Linked DNA regions of Prochlorococcus marinus CUG1415. The protein of the gene in region 2 interacts with the protein of the main gene of each other region in a pairwise test. Links are inferred from orthologs where the notes say so. Each region holds a gene or a part of one and is shown on either strand. Other genes may lie near its edges. The genes, in order: HA143_RS02180 and ftsZ.

Region 1 (3,069 bases), on a different replicon or contig from region 2:
TGCCTAAAGAAAAGCAAATAATTATTCCAAACGGAGTGGATGAAAATATTTGGCAACCTTTTCGAGAAAGAAATAAAAAATATGATCAAGTAAAAAATAAATTAGGAAATGAAAGAATTTTTTTATATATGGGTAGGATTGCTAATGAGAAAAATATCGAAGCACTATTACGTTCTTGGCGCCAAACAAAAAACAATAATTGTAAATTAGTTATTGTTGGAGATGGACCAATGAAGCCAACACTTGAAAATAGTTTTTCTAACCTTAGTAAAGAGAAATTAATTTGGTGGGGTTCGGAAGTAGATTTAGAAACCAGGATCGCGATAATGCAGATAGCAGAAGTATTTTTCTTACCAAGCTTAGTAGAAGGTTTATCATTATCACTTTTAGAGGCAATGTCTACTGGGACTGCATGCATAGCTACAGATGCTGGAGCTGATGGTGAAGTTTTAGATGATGGAGCAGGAATAGTAATTTCAACTGATAATGTGGCTACGCAACTAAAAACTATAATTCCAATTCTGGTAGAACATCCTTCATTTACAAAATATCTCGCGGGAAAAGCTAGAGATCGAATACTTGAAAGGTATACAATTACTAAAAATATAGAGTCGCTTGAGAAAGTTTATATAGATTTAAAAAATAATCTCAAAAACTAACTAAACTCTTTACTTCGATTACTAGCTGAAATTATTGATTCAATTAATGCTGACCTTACACTCTTTTTTTCTAATACTCTTAAAGCAGAAATAGTTGTTCCCCCTGGAGAGGTTACCAAATTTTTCAGCTCGGAAGTAGTTAATTTTTTTTCTTTTATTAAACTGATAGTTCCAAGTATCATCTCCATAACAAGTTCTTCTGAAAGTATTTTTGGTAATCCACCGCTCAACCCGCCATCACTTAATGCTTCTATAATTAAAGAAACAATTGCAGGGCCTGAAGAAGTTAATGCTAAAAATATATCAAGGTAATCTTCAGTAAATTCGTAGACCTTACTTGTATTTTCAAATAATTTTTTTGTAATTTTTTTCTGATATTTTGTAAGATTTTCACACCAAGCAATTCCTGTTAAACCCTTTCCAACAGTTATTGGAATATTTGTAACAACTCTCACACATTTATGATTAGGAAATTTATTAGTAAGTCTATTTATGGAGACTCCCGCAAGAATTGAAACTAATAAATTGTCCTTGATTTTTATATTATCGGGCTCAAATATATCTATAAGATGCTGAGGTTTTACCGAAAGAAGTTTAACTTGACAATCCCAAATTATTTTTGACTCTTTAGAACTAGATTCATAGACGTTTATATTATGCTTATAATTTTGTTTTATATTTTCTAAACTTTTTCGTGATTTTACAACACAATAAACATCATTTGGCTGAATGAATTTTTTATCTAATAAAGGAGTTATTATAGCATTTGCAATATTTCCAAAACCAATAATCGCAATTTTATCAGTCACAGATTAATCATGAATTAGCACTTAATTTAGAATCACCCCATGCTGGTTCAGGAGTAGTGTTTTTCCCAAAACTATATTGTGGTGTATTTTCTGTAGAACCGGAAGAAGGAGTAGCTTCTTCTGGGGAAGAACTAGTTACACTTACACAACTTGGAGCAAAAAGAAAAATACTTTCGCCGACTCTCTCTTGATGTCCATCAATTGCATATGTCCCCCCAGCAACAAAATCAACCGCTCTTTGGGCTTGATCAGGATCCATCATAGTTAAATTAAGAATTACAGTTTTTCTCTCTCTTAATGCTTGTATGGCTTGAGGCATCTCATCAAAACTTCTTGGTTCAATCAAACTTACTTCTGAGGATGAATTCGAGATCCCAGGCATTCCAACTACTTTTGATGATCTGTTGTTATTCATAAAATCGAATGGATTTGAATTTGCAAGGGCATTTGGATTTTTTTTGAAATCATTAATATCATTTAATTCATCCTCTGATGCATAATCAAACTCATCAAAATCATCATCGAGATACTCATCTCCTGCAACAACTGCCTTTAATCTAGAAATAAGTGACACCTTTTAAATCCTCTTGAAATTGATTACTAAGGTTTAAGAACCTTAAGTAATAGATTCATTTTTTAAATGAATAAACTACCTATACTTAAATAACGTTACTTGTACTTTACTGCAAGTTTATAGATAAGATTTTTATAAAAAAATAACTAATTAGAATCTATCTCCAAAAATCAAAGATCCTAATCTTAACCAAGTTGATCCAGCATCAACAGCTTCCTCCCAATCCCCAGACATACCCATTGAACAATCTGGAAGTTGGAGTGAATCAGCGAGGGAACGACATTTTTTAAACAATTCTAAATTTTCTTTAGAGCTAAGTCCTTTAGGATTAATAGTCATCAAACCGGATAATGTGATATTTTTCAATTCTTGAATTTCTCTCCATTTCAATATTAAAAGTTCAGGATTAAGGCCTCCTTTATTAGGGTCATCACTAAACTTAACCTGCAACATTATGAATGGATTTTTATTCTCTTCAAATGAAATATTAGAAATCTTTTGCAACTTTTCAAATGAATCTACTGAATGAATGTATTTAAAATTTTGCACTATCTTTCTTATTTTATTATTTTGTATTCGTCCAATAAAGTGCCATTTTATTTGTTTAAGTTCTTTTAGGATTAATTGCTTCTCAAAAGCCTCTTGAAACTTACTCTCACCAAAATCATTCTGACCCATATTTTGAATAGTCTTGATTTCTTGACTTTTAAATCCTTTACTTACAGCAAGGATATTTACATTTGATGGGATTTTATTTTTGATTTTTAAAAAATTTGCAGGATTCACCTTTTATATAAAAGTTTGTGTGAATAAATTCTCCCATTTCGGTAGATCTTCAGATCCTGTTCTTCTAGCTCTTTGAAGGTTTAATTCTGCCTGATTACGAGCATCTAAATAAGGTATTACTTCAAACAAAACTTCTCTCTGTCTAATTTCCACGGAAAAAAACATTTTTTGGGCATATAAAGTTGCATAGATATCTCTCCCATCATTCCCAGGAGATACTTGGTATAACATTCCAAATGTT
Region 2 (3,200 bases):
TAAAACTTGTGGCGATTCAACTAAAGAAGGATGTGAAGATGGAAATACCTGGTAAAAGGGTTTTTTATAAGTTTTAATTTGAGAATGAATTTAATAAGCTTTTTTTGTTTCTTCCTACTTAAAAACTTTTGCTAATACTAGCTTTTCGGCTAATTGCTACTTGCCACAAAATGTAGGTGATTAGTTAAGTCTTTCAGAGTCTACCCATTCTTTTAATTTATCCTCAAATAATTTCTTTCCTTGAATAATCGGTTGGCAAAATGGTGGTTGATCATCATTAAGGCCTAACAAATCTGCAGTAACTCTTACTTGTCCATCACAATAATTACCTGCACCGATGCCTATTATGGGAATGTTTAAGTTATTTTGTATTTCTTTAGCTAGCAATTCAGGAATATGTTCAAGAACTATTGAAAAACATCCTAATTTTTCAAGAATTGAAGCTTCTTTCTTGATTTTTTCTTGGCTTTCTAAGCTTTCTCCTTGTTTCTTTAAACCTAGATTTAAATAGCTTTGTGGCGTAAGGCCTATATGACCCATAACAGGGATTCCCATTCTTATTAATCTAGAAATAACTGTTTGTATTTCTGGTTCAGCCCCTTCTACCTTTACAGCTTTTGCATAAGTGCTTTGAATAATTTTCCCTGCATACTCCACAGCTTTATCCTCTCCACATTGGTAAGTCAGAAAAGGCATGTCGGAAACGACCAAAGGTTGATCTTCGATTTTCTTTTTAAACCCTCTCGAAACAGCATTAGTGTGATAAATTATGTTTTCTAAAGTTAATGGCAATGTAGATTTGTATCCTAAACAGACCATTGCTAAGGAATCTCCTACTAGCACGAGATCAGGATTAGCTTGTTCTGCAATGGATCCTGATATTGAGTCCCATGCAGTTAGTGCAATAATTTTTTGAGATTTTTCTTTATACTTAACGAGGTCTGAAGGTAACATAAGAAATTTATGTATCTTTTTTAATCAAGAATTGCTATTATTGTTATGACTCGGCCTTTCGCGGTTTTAACGCCTAAACCTGGTCAGGACCGGAAGGTAGCAGCCACAAGGGATGCTTGAGGCAGGCGAGATAACCGAGTCACTCTATTTTAACTAATAGTTAGTCTATATCTTTCTTATTCTGCATTAACTTCAAAAATTCTGGAATATTTGCTCCTAAGTCTTTATTATTGGAATCATTATAAAAAGATTGATTAGATAATCTGTTTCTAATTCTTTGTTGCTTCAATGGTTGGTTTGTATCAAAACCAGTTGCAATGACGGTAACTTGTATCTCTCCTTCCATATCTTCGTTTACTGCTTGACCAACTATTATATTCGCATCCTGATCTACGACATCACTAATAACTTCTCCAACTGAGTTGACATCGTCAAGAGTCAAATCTCTCCCTCCAGTAATATTTACAAGGCAACCTTTTGCCCCATCAATTCTTCCTGCTTCTAGTAATGGACTATTGATGGCCGCTTGAGCAGCTTCTATCGCTCTAGATCGACCAGATCCAATACCCACACCAAGAAGAGCTGTACCGGCTTCAGTCATGACTGATCTCACATCCGCAAAGTCAAGATTTACCTCGCCTGGGCGTGTAATTACTTCACTTATCCCTTGAACCCCCATTCTTAAAACATCATCTGCATTCCTAAACGCCTCTTGAATAGAGGCACCAGATGAAACTTCTTTTAACCGATCATTTGGTATGACAATAAGAGTATCAACATTTTCTGCTAACCTTGCAATTCCTTCTTCTGCTTGACGCATTCTCCTTTTCCCTTCGAAAGAAAAAGGTTTAGTTACTATTCCAATTGTTAATGCACCGCTTTGCTTTGCTACTTCAGCAACAACTGGAGCTGCTCCTGTGCCAGTACCTCCACCCATTCCTGCTGCTATGAAAACCAAGTCGGATCCCTCTAGTGATTGTTGAAGCTCATCTCTAGATTCTTCTGCAGCCTTTTGACCTATACTTGGATTTCCTCCCGCTCCAAGCCCTCTTGTTAAATTCTGACCTAACTGGACCCTTCGCTCAGCAGAGGACTGCAGTAAGGCTTGCGCATCAGTATTAAGAACTCTGAATGACACGCCTTCAAGATCACTATCAATCATCCTGTTTACAGCGTTACTTCCACCTCCGCCCACACCAATAACTTCTATTTTGGCGTTTTGGCTTGGAAGAATTTCTCTCGATTGATCAAAGTTTGGATTGTTACCGAAGCTCATCTCTTAAATAGGGATCTAATACTAGTATTGGGTGCATTATGAACTTACTAAGCTCATCTGTAGGAGTTTGTTGAGGAAAATCCTTAAAATATTTAATTATTAAATATTTTGTTTTAAATGCTAAACCCACATCAACACTACAATAATTAAAAAAAAATATTTAATATCAATTTTCAAATATTAGGGTTTGAACACTTTTATTTTTGGTTTATTTGGATTAGTAAGATCAATATTATCTATTTTCGTAGAAAAATTATTTTTCTTAAATTCATTTTTTAGGTTATTTATTATTTGTAATTGATAGGTGATTAAATTTGGGTTGAATCCTAAGAATATTGTTTTTAAATCCTTTTCCTCAACTGTTAGAAACCCATTGGTTGAAAAAGTTATTTTAACTATATCAAATTCATAATTCTCTTGGGCAATTAAAATTTCAGATAATATTTTTTTGAATTTTTCTTTCCAACCAAAAACTTGTATAGTTAATTTGCTCAAATATATATCTTCTGCATTTTGTTTGTTGATAAAAATTCCATCTTTATCAATAAAACCTGAGATTTTTTCGTCATTAAATATTCTTTCTCCGTATGCTATTGGAATTCTTGTTTTCATATGAACTTTCAAACCAAAAGGCAATATTTCTCTACGCACTGAAACATTCTTTAGCGATAAATTTTGTTTTAACTCTTTTTCTAAAAAATTAGTTTTAATAAAAATTAATCGGATTGGAAATTTTAAAGATGAATTTTTTACCAGGTCACTCTTCGAGAATAATTCACTCCCAGAAATTCTAATGTCCTGAATATTAACCTTTTTTAGGGTTTTTAAACTTATTAAGCTTGTCGAAAATAGAAATAAAATTAGAAATAAAAAGCTTCTAGGGTGAATTTCTTTTTGGTTTTTCACAAATCACATCGAGCCTTTTCCATTAATTGGTCCATCCATTTTCTCGCCTGTTCTGCATCTGAAA

Evidence for each region.
Region 1: the proteins of ftsZ (region 2) and HA143_RS02180 interact in binary tests that used the Bacillus subtilis proteins (3 or more experiments, as listed by UniProt). The link is inferred for Prochlorococcus marinus CUG1415 from one-to-one orthologs.

Annotation. Positions count from the first base shown.
Region 1 is NZ_JAAORL010000001.1:378,605-381,673, reverse strand. The notes cover bases 260-2,993. They hold HA143_RS02180 (cell division protein SepF), read right to left. Parts: upstream 2,043-2,993; coding sequence 1,476-2,042; downstream 260-1,475. Other genes in these bases: HA143_RS02170 (PII-interacting protein PipX family protein), read right to left, coding at 2,832-2,993; HA143_RS02175 (YggS family pyridoxal phosphate-dependent enzyme), read right to left, coding at 2,193-2,828; proC (pyrroline-5-carboxylate reductase), read right to left, coding at 656-1,468; HA143_RS02190 (glycosyltransferase family 4 protein), read left to right, coding at 260-659. Also shown: more of HA143_RS02190, read left to right, coding at 1-259; more of HA143_RS02170, read right to left, coding at 2,994-3,069. UniProt on the Bacillus subtilis protein: Cell division protein that is part of the divisome complex and is recruited early to the Z-ring. Probably stimulates Z-ring formation, perhaps through the cross-linking of FtsZ protofilaments. Its function overlaps with FtsA.
Region 2 is NZ_JAAORL010000002.1:264,912-268,111, reverse strand. Bases 173-3,037 are described here. They hold ftsZ (cell division protein FtsZ), read right to left. Parts: upstream 2,231-3,037; coding sequence 1,115-2,230; downstream 173-1,114. Other genes in these bases: HA143_RS07500 (cell division protein FtsQ/DivIB), read right to left, coding at 2,411-3,037; panB (3-methyl-2-oxobutanoate hydroxymethyltransferase), read right to left, coding at 181-954. Also shown: HA143_RS07520 (PepSY domain-containing protein), read left to right, coding at 1-55; more of HA143_RS07500, read right to left, coding at 3,038-3,136; HA143_RS07495 (hypothetical protein), read right to left, coding at 3,133-3,200. UniProt on the Bacillus subtilis protein: Essential cell division protein that forms a contractile ring structure (Z ring) at the future cell division site. The regulation of the ring assembly controls the timing and the location of cell division.